Regions from separate parts of the Shewanella sp. QJM3NY_23 genome, predicted to be linked through region 2. Evidence: predicted binding sites of a transcription regulator. Region 2 holds the regulator's gene; each other region holds the start of a gene.
What was found. Region 2 encodes LexA, which represses DNA repair genes until DNA is damaged. Its sites were predicted from a motif close to TACTGTATNNNNATACAGTA; they were not measured.

Region 1: a site for LexA is predicted at 2,553-2,572, ahead of AC0VXX_RS09135 (LexA family protein). Genes of this name have one in related genera too.
Region 3: a site for LexA is predicted at 7,878-7,897, ahead of dinG (ATP-dependent DNA helicase DinG). Genes of this name have one in related genera too.

Annotation. Positions count from the first base shown of each region.
Region 1 is NZ_CM149657.1:2,004,679-2,015,180, forward strand. It holds gene AC0VXX_RS09130 (Y-family DNA polymerase) at 841-2,112, opposite strand; gene AC0VXX_RS09135 (LexA family protein) at 2,125-2,532, opposite strand; gene AC0VXX_RS09140 (Lon protease family protein) at 2,913-5,315, shown strand; gene AC0VXX_RS09145 (manganese-dependent inorganic pyrophosphatase) at 5,459-6,379, opposite strand; gene AC0VXX_RS09150 (M1 family metallopeptidase) at 6,605-9,184, opposite strand; gene AC0VXX_RS09155 (GNAT family N-acetyltransferase) at 9,555-10,109, opposite strand; gene AC0VXX_RS09160 (HNH endonuclease) at 10,297-10,502, shown strand, end outside.
Region 2 is NZ_CM149657.1:99,886-110,387, reverse strand. It holds gene nudE (ADP compounds hydrolase NudE) at 1-130, opposite strand, end outside; gene yrfG (GMP/IMP nucleotidase) at 227-898, shown strand; gene lexA (transcriptional repressor LexA) at 1,248-1,865, shown strand; gene AC0VXX_RS00495 (cell division inhibitor SulA) at 1,862-2,371, shown strand; partial or broken gene coxB (cytochrome c oxidase subunit II) at 2,772-3,884, shown strand; gene ctaD (cytochrome c oxidase subunit I) at 3,903-5,513, shown strand; gene AC0VXX_RS00480 (cytochrome c oxidase assembly protein) at 5,515-6,084, shown strand; gene AC0VXX_RS00475 (cytochrome c oxidase subunit 3) at 6,081-6,956, shown strand; gene AC0VXX_RS00470 (DUF2909 family protein) at 6,957-7,175, opposite strand; gene AC0VXX_RS00465 (SURF1 family protein) at 7,174-7,920, shown strand; gene AC0VXX_RS00460 (hypothetical protein) at 8,101-8,646, shown strand; gene AC0VXX_RS00455 (COX15/CtaA family protein) at 8,646-9,629, shown strand; gene cyoE (heme o synthase) at 9,641-10,502, shown strand, end outside.
Region 3 is NZ_CM149657.1:2,473,559-2,484,060, reverse strand. It holds gene AC0VXX_RS11160 (hypothetical protein) at 1-83, shown strand, start outside; gene AC0VXX_RS11155 (hypothetical protein) at 73-1,341, opposite strand; gene AC0VXX_RS11150 (nucleoid-associated protein) at 1,334-2,497, opposite strand; RNA gene ffs (signal recognition particle sRNA small type) at 2,714-2,806, shown strand; gene AC0VXX_RS11140 (late competence development ComFB family protein) at 3,108-3,380, opposite strand; gene AC0VXX_RS11135 (DUF2057 domain-containing protein) at 3,648-4,331, opposite strand; gene AC0VXX_RS11130 (primosomal replication protein) at 4,341-5,003, opposite strand; gene AC0VXX_RS11125 (sulfite exporter TauE/SafE family protein) at 5,000-5,773, opposite strand; gene dinG (ATP-dependent DNA helicase DinG) at 5,782-7,854, opposite strand; gene AC0VXX_RS11115 (methyl-accepting chemotaxis protein) at 8,225-9,796, shown strand; gene AC0VXX_RS11110 (molybdopterin-dependent oxidoreductase) at 10,223-10,502, opposite strand, start outside.

The DNA.
Region 1 (10,502 bases), 1.9 Mb from region 2:
TAAAATTCAGGCGGCGCTACGCGCATAAAACAAATCAATGCGGGTCTACCTAGGCTAGATTTCACGTAGCGACGCGTTGAAAATGTGTCCTGGCACTCAGTTGAGTGCCAACCGATTAACGTTCACTACAGTGTTGAGGGCAACAAATGCTGTTAAACGAAATTGATTAGAGGTGCTTTAGGCATTGCATACGTTCATAACTAGTCTGCGGTATTCAACAAATGTGACCTCAGCGGATAACTACCGAGCAGTGATTCAGTTAATGATTCATGGTACCAGACGATTATCAGTAGCATTGATCTATCTAAATGGGTCTATCTAAACGCTCAATACTCAATGTTACGTTGCTTGACAGTCTAAAGCGATAAAAAGCAGTTTCATTCTAGGACGTTATAGGACGCTACGATAATTATGTCTGGACGATGTTGATGTACATAAAAGCGCTAGCTATCGACCCATGATTCAAGGCATTGGTAATTAATCACCTTAATTGGAATGAGAGGAGTCTGAAATTGAGTGAAGCTTTCCACATCCGCACACCTCATTTAACATAATATACATTGTGCGCAGCTATGTGTGTGAGGATATAGAAGTGCCACTAATGATACTTATCGGCATTGGCGCGTCATTTCTCCTGCGCTCGTCGGCATTGCTTGTCATGCCTTAACGATGTCTAGATGGTTCGTCTGCTGTGACAATTTTCTGATAATTAGTCCAAAACATTTAAACTCAAGGCTGCCAAAGTTATTGACGGGGAAATTTAAACTATCGACTGGATACTCAATGGTTGGATATATATTTCGACACTACGGATGTCCGTAGTCATATTGCTAGAATATATCAACATTTTATCTGCGGTACTGAGTGCCATTTGGTGGTGTATTGTGGTGTGAGTAAGTCACGGCGCATTATCCATTTGGGTTGAATACCTTGAGCGGCAAGAAATACTGCATCGGTTCCATAACGTTGATTAATACCATCTAAGGTTTGCATGAGGGGTAAATTGGCTTTTGAGACAGTAAATAAATCGAGCTGACAGTATTTGTCACTGGTTAAATCAAGTAACCCTATGCCAATTTTGTAATACCGCACCCCTTCCCTAAATAACTTATGTGCCGCTTGGGTCATGGCTTTGGTTAGCTCAACGCTGCAATTGGTGGCACAAGGCAACTCGACTAAGGCTTTAAAGCCAGTGGTTTTAAATCCTGTGGGTTGGTCGTCATAGGGAGAGTTATTGGCAAATAGCAGCATGGTTTGACAACATAAGCCTTGCTTACGCGCTTTTGCTGCAGCAATGGCAACATGTTTACTTAAGGCTTGTAATAACGATGACTTATCGCAAATGCGTTGCCCCATACTTCTGGTGGAGAAGATCTGCTGCTTATCAGCTCGCGCTTCATCCCACACTTTACATACCTGGCCGTTGAGTTCTCGCACAGTGCGCTCAACCTCGATACCAAATTGTTTACGAGCGGCGCCTGGTGGCATAGTGGCAAGTTCATATGCGGTGGTTATTTGCATTAATTGCAGCCGTTTACTTAGCCGCCGTCCAATTCCCCATACATCACTCACTGCCAATTGCGTTAAAATGGCCACACGTTCCTGCTCGCTATCGATAACACAAACTCCTTGATAGCATTCAATTTTCTTTGCGGCATGATTAGCGATTTTCGCCAATGTCATGGTTTCGCCCATACCAACACAAACCGGTAAACGGGTTTCTTTCCAAACGGTACGGCGGATGAGTTGGCCTTGGGTTCGTAGGCATGGAATTGCCGGATAACTCTTTTTAAAGGAAAGAAATGATTCATCAATCGAATACACATGCTGCTCAGGAGCAAAACGGCCAATGATATTCATCATTTTATTGGATAAATCAGCATACAACTCATAGTTGGACGAGCAGGCAATGACCCCGCGCTGCTCACACAATGATTTCACTTTAAAATAAGGTACAAATTTTTGGATGCCGGCTTCTTTTGCCTGTCGATTTGCGGCAACAATACACCCATCGTTATTACTTAATACTACGATAGGTTTACCGCGCCAATCGGGACGAAAAACCTGCTCGGCACTGCAATAAAACGCGTTGGCATCGATTAAGGCAAACATAAAAACACCACCTTAATGATCCACCAGTTGTGGGCTTTGACGGTGACAACGAATCGATCGAGTGACAACGCCTTCGATATTAAAAATATCGTGCTCGTGAATGCTAATAGGTTGATAGTGTTGGTTACATGACAGCAACAAACGTCGCTGGATGTCGATGATTTTACAGACAAACTCACCATTAAAGTTGGCCACTATGACATCGCCACTGCGGGCGCATTCATGGCGGTCAACAATAATCACATCACCATCAAAAATGCCGACGCCTTGCATTGAATCCCCCTGTGCCAACCCGATGAAAGTCGCGTTGGGATGTACGATCAGTAGTTCATCTAAACTTAAGCCTAATTGGCAATACTCAGCCGCAGGGCTTTCGAATCCAGTAATGCCAGCACTGGCTGGAAAAGGAATAACGCGCATAGATAAGACCCAATAAAATATACTGTATATAAACACAGTTATTTTAGCAGCCAGGTACAAAGGCGCAAGTTTATTTATCAGCGGGGTTAAGTTTGACAACGAGTAATGTCATTCAGCAGGCTAATAAGTTATGCATGAGTTGTGTGTGGCGTGAAGATGACGCTATTTTTATCTGGATCATTCACTTAAGTATCACCTACTGGCATATTCTCTTTAAAGGATCCGCTATAAATCATAGGGAATAGATTATTTTTAGTATGAAAAATAATCAAACAAACCAATTTGTTAATAATATGGCCTTAATTGAGTAAATGACTGCTGTCATTTGTGTGACCGCTGTTTACACTGAAGTTAATATTTTCATATGAGATAGTTAGCGTATGCCAATCTCCCCTCTTACCAGTGCCGAACTTTACCTACCATCCCTGCTAAGCAGTTTAGATGCCAAAGTAAAATCGACTAAAAGCCTTAACCCGTTAGATAAAATCGTTGGCCAAGAGCGGGCCCAAAGTGCCGTTGAGTTTGCCATGTCGATGCAGGACAAAGGCTACAATATTTACGCCATCGGCCGTAATGGTTTGGGTAAGCGGACGATGGTAATGCGCTATTTAGACCGCTATGATCCTGGTCTGCATCATCCGCTTTATGACTGGTGTTATGTGGTTAATTTTGCTGACGCTCGCACACCCAAGGTGCTGCAACTGCCTCAGGGTAAAGGCGCCCAATTTAAAAAAGATATTGAAGAGTTGATGAAACGGCTTGTCAAAGCCCTACCCTTGGCATTCGATAACGAGATTTACTATACCCGGGCAGACAAATTAAAAGCACAGCTTGCCAGTAAACAAGAAGCGGCATTAAATAAGATCACTAAAGAGGCCGCGGCTAAACACATCAGCCTAAGTATTACCGCTCAGGGCGGCTATGAATTACTCGCCATGAATGGTGATGAGCCCCACTCTGAAGCCACATTTGCGGCATTAAGTCATAAACAGCAACAGACGCTTGAAAATAACATCAGTGAAATAGAATCAAAACTGCGTGAAGTGGTGCGTAAATTTACTGCTTGGGAAGAGCGTTATAGCGATCAACAACAAAAGCATGACGAACAAGTGGCCCAAGATGTCTTAGTGCATTTAATGGACCCGTTAAAGCTAAGCTATGCTGACTATCCCGTGATTAAAACCCACCTGCATGATATGCATAAGGATATTATCGATAATCTGGATATTTTCTTAGAGCAAAATGAAGAACAGGTTGCGCTTGCTTATGCGTCGATGCAGAAAAAAATGCCCCGCCGATATCAAGTGAATGTATTGGTTAATCAAGCCGATAAAACCATGCCTATCGTGGTGGAAGAGAGCCCTAATTATCATAATATTTTTGGTTACATCGAAAATGCGACCTTTAAAGGCACTATTTTTTCTGATTTCTCTTTGATCCGCCCAGGCAGCCTACATCGCGCCAATGGCGGGGTGTTGATGATCGATGCCATCAAGGTATTAGAGCAGCCCTATGTGTGGGATGGATTAAAGCGCGCACTGCGGTCACGCCAGTTAAGTTTAAGCTCGCTCGAGCGAGAGGTAACCTTGTCGGGGACCATTTCGCTTGATCCCGAGCCAGTGCCGCTTAATGTCAAAATTATCCTCTTTGGCGATTATCAAACCTACCAGTTATTACAACATTACGATCCTGAGTTTAAAGAGCTATTTAGAGTGACCGCCGATTTTGAAGACGAGATGCCTCGCACCGCACAATCTGAGGCGCTTTACGCCCAATTTATCTCCAGTATTGTCAGTGGTAATAAGATGCTGCATTGCGATCGAGGGGCTATAAAACGGGTTATTGAGTTTAGTGCGCGTCAGGCCGACTCAAAGTATAAATTATCCCTACATTCAGCCGACATTGCTAACCTATTACGTGAAGCTAATTACGTGGCAAAATCCAGCAACGCTAATATGATAAGGGTGAGCCATGTAGAGCAAGCTCTTTATAATCATGAGCTTAGAGTGTGCCGTTTAAAAGATAATGTGATGCAAAGTTTTATCGATGGCACCACTCTAATCGACACGGCCAATAAGGTTGTCGGTCAGATAAATGCGTTATCGGTTATTGCCACCTCGGATCATCAATTTGGGGTGCCTAATCGTATAACGGCCACCACAGCTTATGGTGAAGGTGCGGTATTTGATATTGAACGCAAGGTGGATCTTGGCGGCAGTATTCACTCAAAAGGGGTGATGATCTTAACCGCATACTTGGCAACCTTGTTTGGCCAAACCGATAAAATCCCCCTGTCGACTCACCTCACCTTCGAGCAAAATTACGGTGGCGTCGATGGCGACAGCGCATCGATGGCCGAGTTATGTGCTATTTTATCGGCGTTTTCGGCACTGCCATTAAGACAAGATATTGCGATAACAGGCTCGATGAATCAATTTGGCCATGCTCAGCCTATCGGTGGCGTCAATGAAAAAATCGAAGGCTTCTTTGATGTTTGTACCATAAAAGGACGCAGCGATAGCCAAGGGGTGATTATTCCACAGGCCAACGTGCAAAATTTAATGTTACGCGATGACATCGTCGCTGCGGTTAAGCAAGGCCGTTTCTCCATTTGGGCGATTAATCATGTTTCAGAAGCCATTGAATTACTCACAGGCATAGCTTGCGGCGAGCGGGACTTTGAGTTTGAAGATTATCCGCCGCAGACAGTGTTAGGTATAGCGGATAAACGCCTGCAAAAATTACGACAGCATGCGAAGCAACAAGCCAAAAAAGCCGACTAAGCCATAGGCCTTAACACGCGCCACAAAAAAAGCCGGCAACTGCCGGCTTTTTTACAACTTACTATCAATACAAGTTATCAATACAAGTTATCAATACAAGTTATCAATATAAGCAATACAAGTTATCAATATAAGGGAGTAGCTTATGCCAACGCATCTTGTAATGGCGGAACTACCTGCTTTTTACGGCTCAACACACCATCAAGCCAAACGCGGCCATTTTCGGTCGCTTTGCCATAGGCGCGGGTGGTGAGTTCGCTGTCATCAGACACCACCAACATTTCAGACCCTTCTTTCATGATATCGGTGAGCAACAACAGCACACTGTGACGGTTACCTTCCGCTTTTAAGGCGGCGATATCGGCTTCAAGATCGGCTTTGATGTCGTCAAATACTGACAAATCGATCACTTCAAGCTGACCAATACCGATGAGTTTGCCATTCATGTTGAAGTCTTTAAAGTCGCGCATCACCAGATCGCGTACTGGCGTGCCTTCGACCGCAGACTTCACCTTAAACATCTCCATGCCTAAGGCTTTGTAATCTTCAACACCGGCAATTTCAGCTAGCGCTTCAACACATTTTATGTCGGCAGTGGTGCACGTCGGAGATTTAAAGATCACAGTGTCACTTAAAATGGCACATAGCATGATGCCAGCGATATCTTTAGGAATTTCAACACCATAGAAATCGTACATCATCTTGATCACTGTGTTGCTGCAACCCACTGGGCGGATCCAGCACTCAAGCGGAGTCGATGTGGTTAAGTCACCCAGCTTGTGATGGTCGACAATACCCACAATAGTGGCTTGGTCAATATCGTCAGGCGCTTGGGTTAATTCAGAGTGGTCAACAATATACACTTCTTCGCCAGCATAACTTTCTTTAAACTCTGGCGCGTCAAAACCAAAACGCTCTAAAATAAAGGCTGTTTCTGGTGAAAGTTCACCAAGACGAGCTGCAATGGCCGCTTCGCCTATCTGATTTTTGAGGTAAGCCAGCGCAATTGCGCCGCAAATAGAATCTGAATCCGGGATCTTATGTCCCACAACGTACATTGGCATAATTAACTCTCGATGAAAATTTTTCGGCATTTTATCAAAGTCGACATCAATTTACAGTAGCTTAACGCGATAAAATAGTGGAATTGGCATTAACATTATTGGTCATTCAAATAGTGTACTCAGCCGCTGAGCCTAGCTTAGCCGATAAACGCTTATTTAAACGTCACCTAACACATAAAAGCCCGCCAATGCGGGCTTTATTATGATGTTTAATCAACTGAGAGGCTATTGCTGCTGAAGAAAACTCACCACACTGGCCTGCTCGCGCTGTTTTAACATCACACAGTTAGTAACCTGCTCATTGAGTTTAGCTAAACTGCGGCCATAACCGGCGACGTGTTCAACTTTTGGGGTGAAAAACACCTCAGCCCGCTCAAGTGGCGCCAGCTCACAACCGCTGGCAAGGTAGCCTGGTAAACGAGGTAGTGCAAACGGCGGTAATTTACTGGCAATCGCATCATAATGCGCATAAGCCCAATCACGAAAAGCTTGTTTGCGATCATCACGATACAGCTGCCCCGCATAAAGATAACTCAGATCCGGCGCGGTTATCGCCTCGCTCAGACTGTAAGCTAATATCTGTTGCTGCAACTTACCCGCAGGCGCATAACCTAAGGCATACAACAGATGGGTGCGTTGTTGAGCATCTTTAGTGGTTTCAAACTGACGCTGCATCTGCTCAAGCAAGGTGTCGTCGCCATTAAACGCGGCTATCTGCAGATAAGTACCAATCAAGTAGGGATCAGCCGCATCGCTTTGCGCTAAATACGCCTGTGTCTGTTTGGTTGCTGTTGCAATGACATTGGGATCTTGTCCCTCAAACCCTAGCAGCGCGATCAGTGTTGGGCGCAGTTTACTGATCTGCGGATCTTCGCCATCGACGGTCGATAAACCGTAACGCTTGACCGCTAACTGAGCTCTGGCGGTCACAAACTTGGCCCATAACTCACGATTACTGGCATCTATAAAGGTCTGTTTTTGTGCCTGCAACAGCCCTAATGCACTGGCGACCACCTGTGGATGCTGATCATCGACAAATTCACCGATAATATTGAGCAGTGCGCCGCCATCAATAAAGCCTGCATCAAGCAGTGCATCGGCGCCCGACAGCAACGCGAGTCGCTCACGTGGATTGAGTGTCGTTTTGGCTGTGGCTAATAATGCACTCAGTTGTGGTTCTGGCAGTAACCAACGGTAATAGCCCATGCCATCGGCATCGGGGAAAACCCAAGTGGGGGCAAAGGGCAATGTAAAGGTTTGACTTGGCTTATCAAGCAGTAAGGTTTGTTGCTGACTCTGTTTCGCATCGCCAAATTTAAGCGACACTGGCACTGTCCAGGTTTGCGCTGGAGCTTGCGTCCCTGCGCTCACAAAGCGCTGCTGAGATAAGGTTAATTGATCACCATTAAGACTGACTTTCACTAGCGGGTAAGATGATTGCTCGATAAAAGTGCGCAGCACTTGGGGCACATCTTTACCAGAGGCTTTCGCCAGCGCGTTCCACAGATCATCGGCGGTGGTATTTTTATAAGCATGATCTTGAATATATTGACGAATACCCGCCTTAAAGGCACTTTCCCCAATCCAGTTTTCAACCATGGCAAGCACAGCTTCCCCTTTGCTATAGGCTAAACCTAGGCCATCCATAATATCGGCTTCATTATTAATCGGCTTACGGATCGGCTTAGTCGATAAACGCGCATCTAGGCTCATGACGCGGTTTTTGGGCAAACGTAAGTTTGACTCAAACTCTGGGTGAGTCTGATGGGTAATTTTAGCGGCCATCCAGCTGGCAAAGGCTTCGTTTAACCATAAATCATTCCACCACGCCATGGTCACTAAGTTGCCATACCATTGATGGGCTAGCTCATGAGCAACAATGGATACCGTACGTTGACGGGCACTTTGGGTGGCGCTGGCATCATCGAGCAATAAAATATCTTCACGGTAAGTGACTAACCCGGCATTTTCCATGGCGCCAAAAGGAAACTCAGGTACGGCGACAGAGTCCAGCTTTGCAAAAGGATAATCAACACCAAAGTAGTCCTCCAATGCCCCTAATACGATAGGCATCTGCTCGGCGGCATATTTGGCTGAGGCAATTTTACCTTTAGTGGTGATCACCCGGCCAGGGACACTCATGCCCTTCACTTCTATCTCTTCAAATTGCCCCACCGCAAACGCCACCAGATAAGAGGAGATGGTCTGCGTTGGCGCAAAGGTATGTATGGTCATGCCATCTTGCTGCTGCGTGTCGACCTCGGGTGTATTGCTATACACCTTTTCGCGACTAGGAGCGCTAATGGTGAGCTGAAATGGGATTTTATACTCAGGCTCATCGAATAGCGGAAATGCACGGCGTGCATCACTCATCTCAAATTGGGTAAACAGATAAGGTAAGTCGCCATCGATAGTCTTATATAAGCCGACCGATTGCCGATTATAGGGGGCGGTAAAATCGAGCGACAAGGTGTATTCACCAGGGGTAATAGTATGCGGGCAGCTGAGTTTCACTATGCCAGTGTCGAGCATGGTGGCCGACATTTCACAGGGCTTATCGCCACTCAAGGTCACATTACTGGTAGTGTAGGCCAGCCCATTGATGTCGAGCACCTTGGTGGCGTTGAGCACGTTAAGGGAGATTTGGGTCGAACCTGAAAAATCATCGCGGGCCGGATCCAGTGACAACTGCACCGCTTGAGAGATAGGTTTAGCGACTTTACTTAATACAAATTCATTGGCACTTAGGCTAGTGCAACTGAGCAACGCTACGGTCACGAGTCCGCCGTTAACGATACGGTACATGAAATCTCCTTTTTAGAAATAGAGTGATGATTAGGTGGTATCGTCGTTCACTGCACAGGCTGATATTTATGTTATACGGTTAAATATCAGTAGGTTATAAAATTACGACTGACCATTTACATTGATAATTGTTAATTAATCTCTGCTGCTGGCTATGCTGCTTTAAACCGCGAGGCAATATAGGCTGTGGCAAATTTGTAGCGAATGTTAACAAATGTGCGCTTAGCATAGCTAGCAGACGACACATCTACTTACTAAAAGGGTAATGTCACATGCTGTGGATGTACGCCGCTGAACCACGCTTTACTCAGTGTGCGACTAGGCATGCGACAATCATATCGGCTAATGTCGTTACGTTGACAATGCCAGCCTAACGAACTGGTTTTTGGTAATACACAACGGGCACCTCACCGGTAGGCGTTGGGTAAGGGGCGACTTTTTGATAGGTCATGCCCAGTTTTTGCATGATGTTAATCGAGGCTATGTTGTCTTTATCGGCCACGGCAGAGATGTGGCTAACCCGGGGTTGCAAGATTATGGCATCACTCACAGCGCAGGCCGCTTCAGTGGCGTAACCCTTGCCCCAAGTACACTTTTTAAAGCGCCAACCGAGTTCAATATCATGGTACTTGGGCTTATCGCTAAAAAAATCCATAGGACGCACTAAAATCCAGCCAATAAAGGTCGATGGTAAGGTCGCATTGTCACTTAATGTCGTGACCTTCCATATGCCCCAACCTTGTTCTGGATTGGTATAAGCATTAAGCCGTGGCAGTATGATATTAGTTATCTCGTCCATGGTGCTAGGCTTACCGCCGTTAATGTAACGCATCACCTCTGGGTCTTGATCCAGCTCAAACAGCAACTGGGCATCATCTTGGGTCAGCATCTCAAAACGTAATCTGGGGCTATTGGCGATGTTCATATGTGGCTCCTTATCCATATTTTATTGAATCGACTGCCATTTCATGGCTACACATAATAGCCTTAAACTTAGCCAACACCCAAAGGTAAGTTAATGAAAAATAGTTAAAACTGATTTATGCTGGGTCCGTTAAGCGATACGTTAAGTGCCAGCTAAGTGCCAATCAATGAAAAGTAGGAGTCAATAAATGGAGCGATATTTTAGCGTCACGTTTAGGATTGCCAATAGGATTCGCACTAAACACTACAAAACGGAGCAAAGCGCGATGCGCGGCATTGGCAAGTGGTTGGTTAAACATCAAGATGAACGCGATATCAACGCCTCATTTTTCAGTGACACCCAAGGTCACTTAAGTTTTGACGCTCCTTTTGAAGCATCACCATTAAGCGACAG
Region 2 (10,502 bases):
TACTGCCTTTCATACGCTCATACTGGCGCTCGACCTGATTAGAAAATTTCAGGTGTACTTGCTCAATTTGAAATAACCGACTCTGGGCAACAACTTGTGTATGTAATATCTGTGGCTTTTGGTCCGACATGAATGTCCCTGATAAAATGACGTTTGCATCACAGTTCAATCTTACTATGATGGGCCTAATCCACAACTCTCACGATAGAATTTTTTTACTGACCTTATGTTTCCTTGGGATAAAATCGATACTGTACTGCTTGATATGGATGGCACACTGCTAGATTTGCACTTTGATAGCCATTTTTGGCTCAAGCTAGTGCCGCAAACCTTAAGTCACAGCAGAAACATCTCTCTAAATGAAGCTAATGTCTTGGTAGAACAAGCCTACGATCAAGTGGTTGGCACCTTGGATTGGTATTGCCTCGACTACTGGCAGCAACAACTGCAACTGGATATTGTGCAGCTGCAACGCACATTGGCCGACAGGATACAGTTACGCCAAGACAGCATGCCATTTCTGCACACATTGGCTAAAAAGCATAAAACCAGAATATTAGTGACCAATGCCCACCCTCATAGCCTAGCACTCAAACTAGAACACACAGAGCTAGCGCAAGGGTTAGACCATATGATCTCCAGCCATGAAACGGGTTTTGCTAAAGAGCACCCTCAATTTTGGTCTAGCTTATTTAACCAATATCAATTGCAACCCAGTCGGTGTTTATTTATCGATGACAGCGAAGCTATCTTACATGCCGCCAAACAAGCTGGAGTTGGGTATTTGCTTGGCATAAGCAATCCTGATAGTAAAAAGCCCCATAAAATATTTACCGACTTTCCCGCAATCCATGATTACCATCACCTGTTAGATGACCTTATCGCCAGCAAGCCATAATAGCTCCACGCTTAATGACACAAGATAAGGATAAATGCAGGCGCGTGGTGTAACCAAACCCTATTGACTGCTTATTTGTTTCACCGCCCGAACTTGGCAGAGAGATCACCTCAACAGATAAGAGAGCAATCGCGCCACTCAGCGACACCCAATGAATCCTTTCCGTAAAATCAAATTCATAACATTGATTTAAATTAAAAAGTCAGGTTGCAATAAAAATAAATCTGCGACCTTCTTTTCCAGTTTTAAGCAAATCCCACCACATTGCCGACAAAAATATGCTTAATCCTTGCGCTACTTTAAATACTGTATATACTGACAGTTACTGTATGGAAAGACAGGATCTGTAATGAGACCATTAACCCCTAGACAAGCTGAAATATTAGAATTAATTAAACGCAATATTGCCGATACAGGCATGCCGCCTACCCGAGCTGAAATTGCTCGTCGCCTAGGCTTTAAAAGCGCCAATGCGGCCGAAGAGCATTTAAAAGCCTTAGCCAAAAAAGGCTGCATCGAAATAATGCCTGGGACCTCGCGAGGTATTAAGCTAACTCAAGAAGATGATAGCGAAGATCTTGGCTTACCACTGATTGGACAAGTCGCTGCCGGTGAACCCATTTTGGCCCAAGAACATGTTGAGCAACACTACAAAGTTGACCCAGCGATGTTTCGCCCAAGCGCTGATTTTCTCTTAAGAGTCCGCGGCGATAGCATGAAAAATATTGGTATTCTCGAAGGCGATCTACTTGCGGTACATAAGGTGGAGCAAGCCAGTAATGGGCAGGTTGTCGTAGCTCGCGTCGAAGATGATGTCACAGTAAAGCGCTTTGAAAAGAAAGGTAATACTGTATATCTTCACGCCGAAAATGAAGAATATTCACCGATAGTCGTCGACCTATCTACCCAAAGCCTTAGCATCGAAGGGCTTGCCGTAGGTGTTATCCGCAACGGAGATTGGCAATGAATAATCTAATGGGTAATGCCCCGCGGCATCCCGGCCTTTGGGTCGATATGAATAAGCAACACAAGCCAACTCAGCACTGTACCATTGCGACATTATCGAGTCGCACCCAAGGTAAGCATGAGTTGCAAGCGCTAACACCGCAATTAGCAAGATTAAGCCAACAAGGCCAGTGGGTAGTACTGATTAGCCCACCGAATATTGGCTATAAACAGATGCTCGCCGATGCCGGTGTTCGCATGGATAGAATCTTATTAGTGCACACCAAAGATGAAGTTGAAGCGCTATGGGCGATGGAAAAAGCGCTTACTAGTGGTACGTCCAGTGCGGTGATCAGTTGGACCCAAGCACTCGATGCACGCGATTACCGCCGCTTACAATTGGTCGCCAAAAGTACTCAGGCTCTGGGTGTTGTGATTGAAGAAGCCAATAGTCACCTACCAGTAACTGCCCTAGCAGAGCAAGATCCGGGCTACCACCAAGCATCATTATTTGGCTCACTGCACTAGCATTACTGCTCAAACTTTCCATACTTAAGCCCCGCGAGGGGCTTTTTTGTCGCTGTTTTTTTTAACAAAATAAAAAAAAGTGATCTTGATCAATATTTAAACAGCGATTAAGTTAGTAATAGATATCAACGATTATTTGTTATATCCGAACAATTTAGTAGTCGGCTTCATTGGCTTGCGAGTGAACATCTCTAGCAAAGTCCAGTTAAGCTGAAATTAGCCTGATATAGTCAGCCGTAAGTGCAAATGTGGTGACCACCAGCAATAACAACATCAATACCACCAGCGCACTATGAAGTCATCGTTGCTTTTTTGGGAACTGAAAAGTTTGCATGGAGCCGAGACATACTGTGTGACTTTTCTTTGTAGTTGCCTTCGCAATTGACAGAGGAGAAGTCTAGTGAAGCATCTGTGGTATAGCTTGCTGGGGTTACTACTAGCCCCGCCCATATTCGCAGCGGATATGCCCCTTAATATGACACCAGGGGTAACAGAGATCAGTGGTAAGGTTTTTGGCCTCCATATGACCATTCTCTATATCTGTTGCGCCATCGGCATCATAGTGTTTGGGGTAATGATCTACTCCATCATTAACCATCGTCGCTCAAAAGGCGCAGTGGCAGCCAATTTTCATGAAAGCACTAAAGTCGAAATAGCTTGGACTATCGTCCCTTTTGTTATCTTGATCGTGATGGCTATCCCCGCCACTAAGACTCTTATCGCCATGGAGGATCCTAGCGATGCAGATATCACCATCAAGGTAACGGGTTCACAGTGGAAATGGCATTACAGTTATTTTGATCACGATATCGAATACTACAGCTTGCTTGCTACCCCTAGAGCACAAATTGAAGGCAGTGAAACGAAGGGCGAAAACTATCTATTAGAAGTCGACAGACCCCTAGTACTTCCCATTAATAAAAAAGTGCGTTTCTTGATGACCTCAGATGATGTGATCCATTCTTGGTGGGTGCCAGCCTTTGCGGTAAAAAAAGATGCTAACCCCGGTTTCATCAATGAAGCTTGGACCCGCGTGGATAAACCCGGCACTTACCGCGGCCAATGTGCAGAACTGTGCGGTAAGGATCACGGCTTTATGCCCATAGTGGTTGAAGTGTTGTCTGAAGCCGATTTTGATATCTGGATCGATGAGCAAAAAAACCAAGCCACAATCGCCGCCGCCGCGACCGAAGCCTCATTATCGCAAACCTTATCTATGGATGAACTGATGACCCAAGGTGAGCAGATATACATGGCACGCTGCGCCGCCTGCCACCAGCCAAATGGCATGGGACTTCCAGGGGTGTTCCCCGGATTAAAAGCCAGCGCCATTGCCACCGGCCCAGTCACAGCACATATCGATATTGTTGTTAATGGTAAGGCGGGCACTGCAATGCAAGCCTTCGCTGGACAGCTAACACCACAGGAGATAGCGGCTGTGGTGACATATGAGCGTAACGCTTGGGGCAATGATGTCGGTGATACCGTCCAAGCCGCTGACGTTAGTCAACATGGTCAATAGGGAGGCATGATGAATACAACAACGCGCGAAGCCAATATGGATGCCGCTCATATTGAAGAGTCTAACGAACACCACGAAGCTCACCCAACCGGCATAAAGCGTTGGCTATTTACCACTAATCATAAAGATATCGGCACCTTATACCTGTGGTTCAGCTTTATTATGTTTCTTACTGGCGGTGCCATGGCCATGGTGATCCGAGCCGAACTGTTTCAGCCTGGATTACAATTAGTCGAGCCCAACTTTTTTAATCAAATGACCACTGTACATGGCTTGATCATGGTGTTTGGTGCCGTCATGCCCGCCTTTACAGGCCTGGCAAACTGGCTAATACCCATGATGATTGGCGCGCCTGATATGGCGCTACCACGGATGAATAACTGGAGCTTTTGGATTTTACCCTTCGCCTTTACCATATTATTAAGCTCACTCTTTATGGAAGGTGGTGGCCCCAACTTTGGTTGGACATTCTATGCTCCGCTATCCACCACTTATAGCCCTGATAGCACGGCACTGTTTGTATTTTCTATCCATATTATGGGGATCAGCTCCATCATGGGAGCCATCAACGTGGTGGTGACGATTGTGAATATGCGCGCCCCCGGCATGAGCTGGATGAAATTACCGCTATTTGTGTGGACCTGGTTAATCACCGCTTTCTTGTTGATTGCCGTCATGCCTGTGCTTGCTGGGGTGGTCACTATGGTACTGACGGATAAATATTTTGGCACTAGCTTCTTTGATGCAGCTGGTGGCGGCGATCCTGTGATGTTCCAACATATTTTCTGGTTCTTCGGCCACCCTGAAGTCTACATTATGATCTTACCTTCATTTGGTATCATATCGGCTATTGTGCCCGCCTTTAGTCGCAAACGTCTCTTTGGTTACTCCTCTATGGTTTATGCCACTGCCAGTATTGCGATTTTGTCCTTCTTGGTTTGGGCACACCATATGTTTACCACGGGCATGCCAGTATTTGCTGAGCTGTTTTTTATGTATTGTACTATGCTCATCGCGGTGCCAACTGGGGTTAAGGTCTTTAATTGGGTCGCCACCATGTGGCGCGGATCACTCAGTTTTGAAACACCTATGTTGTTTGCCATCGCCTTTATCATACTGTTCACCATAGGCGGATTTTCGGGGTTGATGCTAGCCATTACTCCGGTGGATTTCCAGTATCACGATACCTATTTCGTGGTGGCTCACTTCCATTATGTATTGGTCACAGGGGCTATCTTCTCCATTATGGCCGCCGCCTATTATTGGCTACCTAAATGGACTGGACATATGTATGACGAGAAGCTGGGTAAACTGCATTTTTGGTGTTCGGTTATCTCAGTTAACGTGTTGTTTTTCCCTATGCACTTTTTAGGACTCGCGGGAATGCCGCGTCGAATTCCTGATTATGCAATTCAATTTGCTGATGTTAACCAAATTGTCTCTATTGGCGGCTTCGCTTTCGGGCTATCGCAGTTTATCTTTCTCGCCTTAGTGATTAAGTGCATCAAGGGCGGTGAAAAAGCACCAGCTAAACCTTGGGATGGTGCAGAGGGATTAGAGTGGACTCTGCCAAGCCCGGCTCCTTATCACTCATTCTCGACTCCTCCCGAGGTGAAATAACATGTCCCAGCCCCTGGCAGCATCAAACCGCAAGCTGATCATCTGGCTAATCGCTGGCGCGATAGGCATGTTTGGCTTTGGGTTTGCCTTAGTGCCGTTATACGACGTGCTATGTGAGCAACTGGGCATTAACGGCAAGACACAATCGACAGCGTCGACCTACAAGCCGATGACCATAGATACGTCGCGAATGGTGACCGTCGAATTTATGGCTCATATACAACAGGATATGCCATGGGAATTTACGCCAGAGGTCAAACGTATGCAGGTTCACCCTGGCGAGCTTGTACGCACTAACTTTAACGCTAAGAGCCTAGCGCTTGCGACCACCGTAGGCCAAGCCATTCCCTCGGTATCACCTGGGCAGGGGGCCGCCTACTTTAATAAAACCGAGTGTTTCTGCTTTAATCAGCAGCGGTTAGCGGCGCAAGGTAGTGCTGCATTACCGCTAATTTTCTATGTCGATCCCGATCTACCAGACACGATATCGACACTGACACTTTCCTATACTCTCTACAACATCACCGACAAGGGTTATGTCGGCGCTGTTGAGCAAGGAGCGGCAAAATGACCACTAAACACGAACACTATTATGTGCCAGCGCAAAGTGCCTGGCCCATAATAGGCGCCATCGGGCTATTTTTAATCGCCTTTGGGGCTGGCACTTATATACAGCAGCTCAATAGCGAGCAATCGAGCGGCGGTTATATTCTGACTGCCGGGATTGCAGTGATTGTGTATATGATTTTTGGCTGGTTCAGAACCGTGATTGGCGAATCGATGGCTGGACTCTATTCGAAACAGATGGACAGATCGTTTCGCCAAGGGATGAGCTGGTTTATTTTTTCAGAGGTGATGTTTTTTGCCGCTTTCTTTGGCGCGCTACTCTATGCCCGTATGATAGCCGTGCCATGGCTAGGCGGGGCCTCCAATAACGCCATGACTCACGAAGTGTTATGGCCTACCTTTGAAGCGATGTGGCCCTTGGTCACCACGCCAGATGGCACTAAAACCGAAGCAATGGGGTGGACGGGGCTGCCACTGTACAACACCATCATATTACTCACATCATCGGTCACCTTACACTTTGCCCATGTCAATCTCGAAAAAGGTAAACGCACCGCCCTTACCCTGTGGCTGGGGCTGACCATCTTACTCGGATTGGCATTCTTACTGTTACAGGTTGAAGAATATGCCCATGCTTATCAGGAGATGGGGCTGACCCTGTCCTCTGGCGTTTATGGCAACACCTTTTTCTTGCTCACCGGTTTCCACGGCATGCACGTGAGCTTAGGAACCATCTTCTTATTGGTGTTGTTTTTTAGAGTGTTAAAAGGTCACTTCACCCCAGATAAGCACTTTGCTTTTCAGGCGGGCAGTTGGTATTGGCATTTTGTCGATGTGGTCTGGCTATGCTTATTTATTTTTGTGTATGTGCTGTAGCTAATAAGGCCTAGGGTTGGGAGTAATTAGCCCAAACCCTAGTGCCAGTAACAGCAGTAGGATCACCAATAGCGAAAACAATACCCGGCGGCCTAAATATTGGCTCATGGGTACCTTACTTTCCCCTTTCACTAAGATAAACAACGCACGCCCAAGATTAAAAATGATGAAAAAAAGCAGTAACACTAGCACGACTTTAAATAGCAATATTGCACTCATGCAGGCTCCTAAACGTGGGTTGTCATGGACAACAGCCTTGGTTGTTTGTGTTACTGTGCTAGTGTTTAGCATCTTGGTCAAGCTCGGGTTTTGGCAGCTCAGTCGTGCCGATGAAAAAGTCGCATGGCAGCAGCAATTAACCGCTCGCCAAGCCTCTGCGCCACTGTCATATGCCCAACTGCTGGCTATGGCACCAGATACGACCCTAACGGGTTACCGTTTAAAGGTCGACGTCAGCCCAACCGATACCCCCATTATTCTGCTCGACAACCAAGTCTATAACGGCAAAGTCGGTTATTTGGTGCTGCAAGTGATGCAGGTTGCCTCGTATCAAACGGCATTACTGGTTGAATTAGGCTTTGTTCCTGGTGGAGTCGATCGGCGCATCTTACCTCAAGTGCAGCCAATAACGAGCTCACTCTCCTTAAGTGGCAGGCTATATCAAAAATCTCTCAACCCACTGAGCGAGCAGCTATTTGCTGAGCCTGGTGATCCTATGCGCATTCAAAACCTCAATATTACGGCACTGCAACAGCAGTTACAGCATCACTTGGTCCCAGCGGTCTTGCAACCCACCTCTAGGCTACCGATTGAGTTAGCACACCCTTGGCAGCCCATCCCCTTGAGTGCTCACAAGCATCACGGCTATGCATTACAGTGGTTTGCAATGGCCGCCGCCTTCGCCTTACTCATGGGGTACGTATGGAGAATAAAAATAAAAAACAGCAGGTTAGCGTCAAAATAAATAACGAAACAAGGCAGTATTCAGCAGTTGCTTAACATCACAAGACCTTGTAGGTTAGAACATAAATACAGCGATTATCGATACCGCACCCTGTAATCACTTCCTAGCCGTCTCGGGAAGTTGGCCTTTTTCTGCGCTGAGTCCATGTCAGCCACAAAGTGATCAACAAGAGGAGCTAAGATGAACTCCCCCAAACGTAAAAGCACTAAACCATTATTGATACTGCTACTGGTATTTGTGCTACCTGTGGTGGCGGCTAAGTTGGTGCTCAGCATGAACCTGTATCACGGTGGAGCGACCAACAAGGGCGAACTGCTGATGCCTGATACCACATATAGCCTGCTCGACATGAGTAACCCTCATCCCAAATCATGGCAGATGATCTACTTGTTACCCGCACACTGTGATAGCCCTTGCCTCAACCGCCTGTATATTTTACACCAAAGTCATATTGCCCTAGGGCGTGACCAATTAAGAGTCACCCCCATTATTTTGCTGCAAGAAAATAGCGATCGCCCCGCTCTTGAGGGGTTTGACTTTGCTACCGCCAAGGCTAGTCATGACGTTAGCGCACTACTGGCGCAGCAACAGCTGATCATTGTCGATCCCCTTGGGGCTATGGTGATGCGTTATCAGCAGGTGGACACTAAAGATCAGCAAGTATTACTGGGTAAGGCCATGGTGGCAGATTTACGCAAGATGCTTAAATTATCGAGGATAGGCTAATGCAGATGACGCCACTGCTAAAACTCACATTAGTATTTACCTTATGTGTCATCTTAATGGGCGCCTATACCCGCTTGTCTGATGCTGGGCTTGGTTGCCCAGACTGGCCCGGCTGCTACGGCATGCTAAAAGTGCCCACACAAAGCCATGAACTAAGCCAAGTGCAGCAAGCCTTCCCCGAGCATACGGTCGATACCCAAAAAGCCTGGCTAGAGATGATACACCGCTATATTGCTGGTGCCCTTGGGCTACTGGTACTGTATATCTTATATATCAGTTTTAAAATTCAAGATGCCCCTAAAAAACTACCTAGCGTTATCGCACTACTGATCCTATTTCAGGCGGCACTAGGCATGTGGACTGTCACCATGCAGCTGATGCCTATAGTGGTGATGTCACACCTCATTGGCGGCTTTAGCTTGCTGTCGCTGTTATGGATCTTGTATTTACGCACCACACCGTTGCGCATTGTAGGGGGAGAGCCTCAAGTGAGAAAACTTGCGCCCTTCGCGCTACTCTGCCTTGTCGTGTTAGTGCTGCAAATCATGCTTGGCGGCTGGACCTCATCTAATTACGCCGCCCTCGCCTGTACTGCGTTACCCATCTGCGAGGGCGACTGGCTCAATAATCTGCAACCCCTGCAAGCGTTCAACTTGTTCTACCAAACAGAAGGCAGCTACGAATTTGGGGTGCTCGATTACGCATCACGCATGACCATACATGTCACGCACCGGATGGGCGCGATTATCACCGCCACACTGCTTCTCTGGCTCGCCTATCGGCTATTGATACAGGCACGTTCGGCCATGATTAAGCGCAGCGCTTGGGTGCTTATCACCTTGCTGGTAATACAAGTGGGGCTGGGGATCTCCAATGTCGTGCTGCATCTGCCGCTTGGCATTGCCGTGGCTCACAACGCGGGGGCAGCTTTATTGCTGCTGACCATGATCTTTATTAATTACACCCTGTGGCGTAAAGCATAAGCGAGGCAGCGATGACAAAACCGATAACCCTCAGCAACCCAGCAGCCAGCCATATTCAATGGCGCGCCTATTTAGAGATGACCAAGCCTAAAGTGGTGGCGTTAATGTTACTTACGGTATTGGTGGGTATGTGCTTAGCCGTGCCAGGGGCTGTCCCTCTGCAACCTTTGGTTGCTGGCCTTGTGGGTATCGGCATGATGGCTGGGGCGGCTGCAGCCTATAATCATCTTATTGATCGCCGTATAGATGGTCTCATGGCGCGCACCTACAATCGCCCCCTGCCTAAAGGCCGTATCTCCATCGTTAAAGCGATGATATTTGCTACCACTATGGCATTGCTGGGCTTTATCCTTTTGTATGCCTTAGTGAATCCACTCACCGCTTGGTTAACATTTGCCAGTCTCGTTGGCTACGCGGTGATCTACACCGCCTACCTAAAGCGCGCTACACCACAAAATATTGTCGTAGGCGGACTAGCAGGTGCCATGCCGCCACTATTAGGTTGGACCGCCATCACCGGCGAGTTTCATGCTAATGCCCTGTTATTGGTGATCATCATTTTTGCCTGGACCCCGCCCCACTTTTGGGCATTAGCTATCCACCGTAAAACCGAATATGCCAAGGTGGATGTGCCTATGCTGCCAGTGACTCACGGCGTTGAGTTTACTAAAACCTGCATCTTGCTCTATACCATATTATTGGCTCTTGCCTGCCTTTATCCTGTGCTGGTTGGTATGTGCGGCCCGCTCTACTTAATCGGTTCGACACTGCTTAGCTGTGGCTTTATCTACAAGGCGTGGCAGCTCAAATATCGCGATAAGCCGGAATTAGCAATGCAAGTGTTTCGATTTTCCATTTACCATCTTATGGCCT
Region 3 (10,502 bases), 1.7 Mb from region 2:
CGACTATTCATTACGGTACTAATAACCCTATGGCAGGTTTAAGTATTAAGGTGTCGGCTAAGGTTAAGGCGTCTAAATCTTAAAATCCTGTTTAACATGTACCTTTTCTACTGAGTTTTCAGCTTTAATCGGTTGGTTTAACGAGTTGTAGGTGGAGTAGGTGATGTATGCGAACCCCACAATTAATGTACCAATCACTACGCGTCTTACGAAGGTTAGGTTGTTGCTTGCTTTAATGACGAGGTCAGTTAGGTCATCTTGGATTTTGATGGCTTGCTTTCTGACCTCAGCCTGCTCAGCTAAACTATCATACCTTTGGAATTCAGCTTTAATTCGTTTCCCAATGTGCTCAAAAGTCTTACTGTGTACATCAAGAGATTTTACAATCATTATGGTGGTGATGAGTAAACCAATAGCCACAGCAAGTGCGTCACTTATAGCGTCTATTTTCATTACCGCACCTATCACTGCCAATGAGGCTGGAATGGTTAAAGCTCTCGCTTGACCGCTGGATACTATCTCATTGATTTTTGATGTGTACTCGAGGTCTTGTTTGCTTATTTCATGAAGCACCTTGTTTACACTGAAGCGCTGAATAAACATTTCATGATGCTCATCATACTTCTTTTGAAATTGAACTAATGAGTTGAGCATATAGTTAAAAATAGTTGAGGAAGACTCACATTTATTGATGAACTCACCAAAAGAGGATCGCATTACTGATTTACGCTCATCAGCCTGTTTATCGTCTATAGCCAGCGTTTCTTCAAGTTTGGATATGGAGACAATTGATTCACTTAACTGAGTCAATTCTAATAGCTTTGTCCACGTTGTTTCGGGTTTGAAGTCGTAACGGTGTGAAGGGTTTTCCTGTTCTGACTCTATTAAAAACAAGAGTCTCTCTGAGCCTTTAGCTGGCCCTTTAGGTGGTTCGCAGTGGTCACATAACGTTGAGAGAATGCGGCGAGTGCCACATAGAATCTGAAGCCTTTTTATATTATCTTCATCAAGATTTTCGGTCTGTTGTAAGTCTGAAATAATCAGAAAAGTTTCTGGTATAGAAAGCGTATCATTAACTTTCTTGAAGAGGCCTTCCCAACTAATAAATATTGGGCACTTGTCACTCCACTGAGGGGCTGTCAATTGAACGTATAAACGGGTGCCACGAATACTTCGTCTGGGATCAAAGTTGAAACCGAGAGAAGTTAAGCCTTCTTTTAAAAAGGGAGTATTTTGACTCGTTACCCCATCAAAAATCAGTAAAGCATCCGTCGATTCGTCAAGTAATGTTAACGCTTTGAGTGATTCAAATAAATCAGGTCTTACAGTCATCTCAGTCATCTTTATTCATGAGTTTTAGCAATGAAGCTCTTGTTGCCTCATCGGAGATTTGAAGTATAAGTTTGTGGTTCTCTGAATCGTACTGCACTACTTCACCTGTTCCCGATCTGCCAACACTTTTTTTGAAGACCTTTGCAACAAAGCTTTCATCACTTGCTTCAATATTAATCCACTTTTCCGCTTCTACCGAGTTTGCAGTAGGCTCAATATGATGATTAATCTCAAAACCATTCGAGTTAACGAAAGTTTGAAAGGTGCCGCGTAAAGGTGAGTCTATTTCAAGCGCGCTTTCTATGGTCTCAAATAGCAGTGTGGCCGGAACCGGTTTTTTATCTTTTGCTGCCTTCACTAGGATAACATCAAGAGCATCGCAAGCCTTGTCATAAAAAGATTCAGGTAAACTATGTTTTAGTTGAAATTGACTAAGAGCATCAAAAAGTTGATTTATAGAATGAGCATTTTCAGCCCTAATGATGCAACCAAACGCTTCTCTAAAAAACAACCCTTTAGAAGCGCCTTTGATGAACTTGAGGTAGGTCTCCTCTTTTGGAATCTCAGGGTAAGTTGAATCAAAAAGAGTGAGGTCAAATAGAGCGGCTTGCCGCATCGCCTCTAGGTTTATATGCTCTGAGTCCGTTGGTACAAGGTTTTCATCAAAATTGAATCCATCTTTCTTGTCTACCATTATGGCCATTAGTCGACCAATTTCATCTTCTTCATGCCCTTTGTAGTGCATAAATACGATGTTGCCCCCAGCAACCTTGTAAGCTCCCGCCTCTTTGGCCGCATTGACTAAGGAGTCCATAAGAAGCTTAACAAGTTCTTTAAATGGTAAAGCTCCATTAACGTAGGATGTTAGTCTGGCTGGAGTGGATAATGGTGATAAGTCTTCATCGTAATAGCTGTGATACTTGTTCCTGCGCTTAAATTTATTCTCTACCTCTACAATCAGCCTGTAGCAGATGTCATCATTCTGAGGCCACTCATTGCCTATTTTTGATGAAAGGCTTGAGCTGCCGGTTTGGGTGATAAATTCTGCAGTGATAGCTGCAATTGATATAAATTTAGGGCGTTCAGTGGGCGCTAAAGCTTCACATTCTGGGCAGTTATCAAGTGATTTATCGAAGGTTTCACCGCATTCAGTGCAATCAAGCATATTTATTGTCCACATTTAGCTACACAGAGAGGAAGAGGCGGTGTTGTAGGAGTGTGTCCATACACCTATTTTGAATATCTTCCATGATTTTATAATTATATTATATGGTTAATCACTTGCAGTCTAATATTTGTGGCGAATAGTTGACTGATCCCCTGCACTACATTATCGACTTAATCCACCTTGGGTCATTTCTGAACTAGTTAATGGATGCTTCCTTGCATCACCCGCAATGATAACTTGTGAACTCGGCCAGGCCCGGAAGGGAGCAACCGCAGCAGGCGACTCATGTGCCGGGGTGTGGCTCTAGGGAAACCTCCAAATTAAAGTCTAATCAAAGGCTTATCTCAGAAAGGCCGCAAGTGGTACACTTGGTGGTACACTCGATGAGAAATCGGTTAGCAAAAAAACTCTCCCTATTTGTTTAAATTTCCCTATCTTGTTTTAAATTCACCGTTTTATCTTTGTTTAATGCCGTGCCGTTATAAATGCTGAAATACCCATCTGTGTGACTTTTGATGTCTGGGCTATGCCTGGGGTATGTCTAGAAAGTAGCGAGCGCGTGAATACCAAGGCGCCCCCCCCCTTTAATTGAAATCCTTGGTTAGACTTACTGGTTCTCTTGTTGGGGGAGCTTGGTTTTTAAAAATGCACGAGATTTTTCTAAGGCGGATTGGATCTCAGCTTTCATCTGCTTGAGTTCGTCATAATCTTCAAAAAAATAGGTATCGACGAGATGACGAATATAGCGTACCGGTAGCTGATTGAGTGTTACGCAGCATAAATCGGCGAGATAGTCTTCAGGTAACTCATCCATCAGCCCTTCATCAGACAGCATCTCGAGTAACAGTACTTCATAATAATTTCGAATTTCTAGTTGCATGCATCTATCTCCACGATGAGGGGCTTGGCTTATATCGTTTGTCTAGTTTGCAATCATATTGGCTTAGCCGCAATAACTATTTAGCGTTGCGTGATAGTCAGGTACGTGATGCAAAGTAAGGTAATACTGACAATGTTATTAAGTGTAAACGCGAGAAAGGTGTGAGGCGGTATATTGTTCGAGGCGAAATTGGGGGCGATTTCGATATGGGGAGCGTCACGCCAACATCTTGCCAGCGTGACTCAGCCTGTGGTATTTACAACCTTATTACAACTGTTTGATAGCCCAGCTCATAAACTCTTTGCGAGTTTTTTCATCGGCGTGTAACCACCAGTATTGCAGCATTTGCTGAGCATGTTCAGCTTCACTCTTGTTGGTGGGCGTTGCTGTTGCGGGTAATGTCGCGGCTTCTATTGCACTTATAGGCTTTGCGGGTACGGAACTGGCTGCCATAGCACTGCCTGTTGCAACGGCTGCAGCAACTTCAACATCTTGACCGCTGTCATCGCCCAATAGTCGACCTACAAACGAAGCCTCAGTAATATCGGTTTGTGCTACTTGGTAGCTGACTTTACCACCATCGGCACGCGTGATAATGACCTCGGGTGATTTAGCAAACTCTTTCGGACGTTTAATCACTTTGCCTTCGGCGGGTTGTAATTGGTACTGATAATCGCCGTCGACATTAAGGGTAACAATAAAGGGGGATGATTTGATAAAACTTTCGCTGTCACTGAAATCATCTTGCACCATATCGTGATAACGGATAGCAATCTTGTGAGTGCCGTTATCTAGGCTTAAATCGGCCTTATGGTTAAACAAGCTACTTTCTACTTTTTGACCATTAAGGGCTAAGTATTCAAATGCCATGGGAATGGTGAGATTGGCAGCCATTGCCGATGAGGCACCAAGCAAAGCGATTAAAGCGGTGATTGGCATTACTGATTTCATTGTTACTCCTTAACGATTATGACTTCTATACGGGCGTTCAAACGCCTGAATGCGATCTTCTATATAACTAATAGCTTGCCGACACTTGCCTAAGCGACGGTGGACTAAAAGTATCTCATTTTGCAGTGCAATTTTGTCAGCACTATGACAGTTTTCAAGTTTTGATTGTAAATCTGCAATTTTTTGCTCAAATGTTTGAACCCAGTTCAAATGTTTGTTTAATTCCTCGTACAGCTGGTGGCTATTATGCATCACGCCAGAAGCAATCCAACTAAAACCACTATCTGCATGGGATTGTTGTCGTCGTTGCTTGGCATTAGCCATACGTGATGTTTTTTGTTGTTCAGCCGATTTTACATCTAATGTGGTGGTGTTCAGCGCACGGCGCAGTGCGGTAAATCTATCTTGTATGCCTTCACAACTGAGCGCTATGGTCGATGTCGAGATATTCCCCTTGAGTAGTTTTTCGAGCTGCGCAATTTTATTGCTGATTTGACTGATACAAGGGGCAAGCTGGGCACCAGATTGATTAAATAAGCCATGATTAAAACGCTCGGTATCGTGCAGTAGCTTACGTTGTCCTTTTGCCAGTTGACTGTCATGTTGCAGCACTTCTTGCTCTAATTGCTTAAGTTGGACTCGTAAACGATGAATTAGTTCTGAGGTGTTCATGCCCATGCGCTCCACGCCAAATTGATGGCAATCAAAATAACCACGGTGATAAATAGCGGACGGATAAATGGTACGCCAAATTTGATTGCGGTGCGAGCGCCAACAAACGAGCCTAACATCATGCATAAGCCCATGGACAAACCGATAACAATATTGACTTGTCCCAAGGCTAAAAAGACCATTAAAGAGGTTAAGTTACTGATAAAAGTCATGGCGCGTGCTAATCCACAACTGTTGAGTACTGGTAATTGGTATTGCGAAATACTGCTGATTGTCCAAAACGCTCCAACAGCAGGCCCTGCAAAACCATCATAAAATCCCAGCGGTATCCCTTGGCGCCATTGCTTAAAGGCCGATGGTGCGCGAGTTGGAGGTAAGTGGGTGTTAGCTCCCATTACGCTGGGTTTTAGCAAGGTGTAGATGGCAATGATGATGATAATGAGTGGCAGTAATTTTTCGAGCCATTGATTATCAATTAAATACACCACGAAAGTGCCGATAACAGCGCCAATAAAGGTGGCTATTGCGGCATGGTACCAAAAGCGTGGCTCAAAAAAATGTTTGCGGTAATAGGTAAATGCCGCCATGGATGAGCCAAAGCTTGCGGCCAATTTATTGGTACCGAGCGCCGCGTGTGGCGGTATGCCTATGGTTAATAACGCAGGGATCGACAGTAAGCCACCGCCGCCCGCGACAGCGTCAATAAAGCCGGCAATAAAACCTGTGGCGGCTAAAATAACCCAAACGCTGGGGTCTAAAAGTAACTCCAATGTGGTTCCTACTCTATCACTTGGCGGAATGGAGGTAAGGCATCAAGCAGTGACTTACCGTAGCGTTTAGTCACTAAGCGCCGATCTAAGATAGTGATACGGCCATAATCCTCTTCCTTACGCAGTAATCTACCACAACTTTGGATCAATTTACGTGATGCGTCGGGTATGGTCAGTTGTAAGAACGGATTACCGCCCTTTATCTTGATATATTCTGCATGGGCTTGCTCAACGGGGGAGGTTGGCACTGCAAAGGGTAATTTGGTAATAATTAAATTGGTAAGATAATCCCCTGGCAGATCAAGCCCTTCTGAGAAGCTGCCCGTGCCGAAGATAATACTCACTTCGCCAGCGTCACAGCGCTGTTTATGTTGTGTCAGCAGTTGTTGACGCGAGTCTTCCCCCTGGATCAATAATGGGCTGTCAATTTTGGGCCGAACAATATCAGCCACTTTTTCCATCTGCCAGTAGGAAGCAAACAGCACTAAGGTGGCGGTTTCACCTTCGATAAGGGTCAATATCTGCTCGGCAAGCTCATCGGTATAACGGTCGTCCGTTGGTTCGGTGCGCATCTTAGGCAGGTATAAGGTCGCATTTTGCTCAAAATCAAATGGGCTATCCATGGCCAGATAACGACTACCATCGTTTATCGACAGGCCCACTTGATGGGTAAAATGATTAAAATTGTTCAGTGCGCGTAAAGTGGCGCTGCACAGAACGACGCCAGCGGCTTTTTCCCACAATAAGAATTCGAGCATGAAGCCCACTTCAATCGGTGAGACGTTACACAGGTAGTCGTGTTGTTTTCCCGGAAGTTGCTCTATCCATCTGGCCATAGGCGCCCCTTTGGGGCTGTCGGTCTTGGCCATCATCTTCCACAATTTTTGCAGGTTTTCTAAGCGCTGTAGCATAAACCCGGTTTCGCTCAGCAGTTGCTCGGCCTGATGCTTGGGCAGTTCACCATCTTTTATGGCTTCGTTGAGCAGGGTTAGCATTTTATTAAATTGCTTGAGGGCGTTATTAGAGGCGCTCGCTAAGTTTTCCGCTTGAATAACCAAAGCTTGCGGCAATTTGCCATGCTCAAAACGGATGCGGTTTTCAGGGTTATCAAATGCCGCGCCTTGGCCATCGCAATACTGCGCCACGGCGTTGAGCAAACCGGTTAATTCGTTAATGTGGTCTAACATCGCCTGAGCTGGGGCAATAATATGGTTACTCTTAAGCTGATTTTGCAGCTTAGCACTGGTTTTGCCGATCTTTTCTAACCAATCGACAGCGCCTCTCAGGGTCGCTTGCGCGCTGGAAAAGTCTCTGGCGACGATAGGGAGGTGATGTGCTTCATCTATCACATAATAGAGATCTTCAGGATCGGGCAAAATCACCCCGCCGCCTAGCTCGAGGTCGGCAAAAAGGAGGCTGTGGTTAGCGATTAACACATCCCAGTTATCAATATCTTCACGGGCCTTATGAAACGGGCAGTGGCGATGACTGGCCAGTTGCCGATGACAGCTGTGCTTGTCGCAGGCAATTTGGCTCCAAAGGTGATCGGGCAGTTGTTGCGTCAGGGTATCGCGCTCACCATTCCAACGGCCTTCATGGAAATCTTTTAATAAGCTTTGTAATAAGGCTATCTGGCTGTTATCGGGTTTAGTTTGCCACATGGCCATCTGCGTGCCGTCATCGCTGCCAATCAGCATTTCGAGTTTGGCTAAGCAGACGTAGCGTTGACGTCCCTTGACCAGGCCAAAGGTAAAGTCGAGTCCAGATTGCTGTAAAAAGAAGGGCAAATCTTTATTGAGTAACTGCTCTTGCAGCGCCACCGTTGCAGTGGCAATACAGACTTTTTTCTTGTTCGCTAAGGCCAGTGGAATGGTACCTAGAATATAAGCCAACGACTTACCAATCCCTGTGCCGGCTTCGACGACAATGATGCGCCTATGTTTGTCATATTCACCTGCTAATGTTTTTGAGATCTCTGCCACAATGTAGTTTTGCTCACGCCGGGAGCGAAAGTTGGGCAAGGCGGCCGCAATATCTTTATAGATGGTGCGGATCTGAGTTTTGACATTGGCAGATAACATGAAGGCACATAGCAGAGAAATACAGCTGTACATAATAACAGTAAAACAGTATCAGCGGAATATGATTAAGCTCTTAATCAGTCGATATAAGCATAAGCGGTTATCTGTTTGTGCTTCAGGGTTTTGACGTTTTGCTTGCTGTGCGCTTGGTAGCACAAATGAGATTTTAGTGAGCAAGCTCATACTGCACCCTGTAAATCATTTGCTTGAGTGGCGAAATTGATACCATAGTTTCTGTTCTTACATTGTTAACATTTGTAAGACTAACAACTGTGATCGGCAGCGACCTCTTTTACGTATTGGGTTTGTCAGTCATAATGCACTGCAAGGCAAACAAGCCAACATCAGCTCGGGAATAAGTCACCTTAATATGGTCAGTAAACATACTAACGCAGAACGTGAAGTCGAATTTGATCTCGATGCTAATCTCATCTCCACCACAGATCCCTCCAGTATTGTCACCTATGCGAATGCCGGTTTTTGTGATGTTGCCGGTTATCAAGTAGATGAATTAATTGGTAAACCACATAATATTGTGCGTCATGCCGATATGCCTAAGTCGGCTTTTAAGCAGTTGTGGCAAACGGTACAATCTGGCCGCAGCTGGATGGGTCTTGTGAAGAACGCGCGCAAAGAGGGCGGCTTTTATTGGGTCTCTGCGTTTATTACCCCCATCACTGATGCTAAGGGCAAGATTATTGAATACCAGTCTGTGCGTACAAAACCTAACCGAGAGTGGGTTAAGCGTGCAGAGTCTCTTTATAGTGAAATGAGCCAAAAAGAAACGCCGTCTAAGTTATCAAGGCCACGTTTTAGTTATCGTTGGGCGCGTTATACTGCTGTGTTAATTGCACTTGCCAGCACCATAGCTATGATGAGCGGGGCATCGGTGCACTTAGGTGGGACAGTGTCGATACTGGCGATGGCCGGGCTTTTACTCAATGAATTTTTTCATCAACGACGTTTAAGGCAGGTGATAACGCTTGCGACGCAAGCATACGATAATCCGTTGATGGAGCTTGTCTATACCGGGCGCTATGATGAATATTCTATGATTGAGCTGGCGCTGCAAAAGCGTAAAGCTGAGGTACGTGCGATTGTTGCCAGAGCCAGTGAAACGGCTGAGGGGATCCACGTTAATGCCGAGCAGGAGTTAGTCAATCAAGAAGAGATCAAGCAAAATTTAGATAAACAAGGCGCGGGAACTGACTCGGTAGCCACCGCGGTAACTGAAATGTCCAGCTCAATTCGTGACGTGGCTGATAATGCGATGGCCGCATCACAATTGGTGGAGCAAGTGAATCAGCTTGCTGATGACGGTCTCGATAATGTGCAAACCACGATAGATTCGGTGGCTGAACTGCACTCAGAATTACAGCGTGCTAATGCAATTATTAACGATCTGTCGGTGAGCAGCCAAGAGATTGAAAAGATCCTCGAAGTGATTGGTACCATAGCCGATCAGACTAACCTGCTGGCGCTTAATGCAGCGATAGAAGCGGCTCGAGCGGGTGAAAGTGGCCGCGGATTTGCGGTAGTGGCCGATGAGGTTAGAGCGTTAGCCTCAAAAACCCAAGCTTCCACCGAAGAAATTCGCAGCATGATAACCCACCTGCAACATACCGCAGGCCAAGCGGTGACGGCGACACAACAAGGCAGTCATTTATCAGATGTGTGCCGAGATAATGCCGTACGTACCGGTGATGTGCTTAAACATGCCAATAGTATGCTGAGCGAAGTGGCCAGTGCTAGCCAACAAATTGCCGCCGCGGTGCATCAGCAAGCGAGTGTAACTGAAGACATTAATGCCAACATCATCTCCATTCAGCAGTTGTCATTAGCCAATATTGAGCGCAGCGATCACTCGGTGAGCCGTGGTTCTGAGTTGGTGAGTCAGTTAGGCGATTTACAACGTTTGATGCAGCAATTTCAAAAGCGATAACGCGATTGCTTAAGCACAATCACTTATCCTCATCATCGTCACTTCTCTTTATTTAAGTCTCTTAAATTGCAGGCCTTGTGGATTGAGGCCTGTGAGTTAAAGTCGAAATGAGTGCGACCATACGCTGATACCGCGGCGCTTTTATGTCTATAGCGACTGGCAATAAAGCAACCAAACAACCAAGCCATAAAATAACCAAGTAACGTGTATCTGTTATCGGTATGCTTCTACTTAAAGCGCTCAATGCAGCACGGCTAATGCCAGCTGGTTAATTCCATGAGACTGCGCCCAATGGCTAATGGCTAATGCCTAGGTTTTAGGCTGCAACTGGCTTGGCATCGACTAAATAGCATCAGTAAAAGGCACAAAAAAACGCCGTCATGTTAATCATAACGGCGTTGACTAAGGGTCAATCGAGCGACGTGCTTACACCTTATAAATCTTAGCGGGTAAGGCTTGGCGAACCGCGGCGCCAACCACCCAGTCGAGCATCACACCTTGGCCTTTGCGAGTAGGGTCGATAAGGCCGATGTCGTTAATATTGACCCCATCGCTGGATTTCATTTTAACGGGCTGTTGTTTGTCACCAATCCAATGAGCCCGCTCACCTAGCTCGGTATGGCCAAACCCATGCTCAAAACCTAAAGTCCCGGGCATTATCCCCTCAACAACCATTGCTAAGGCTTGGGTTTTAGCGCTTGGGGTT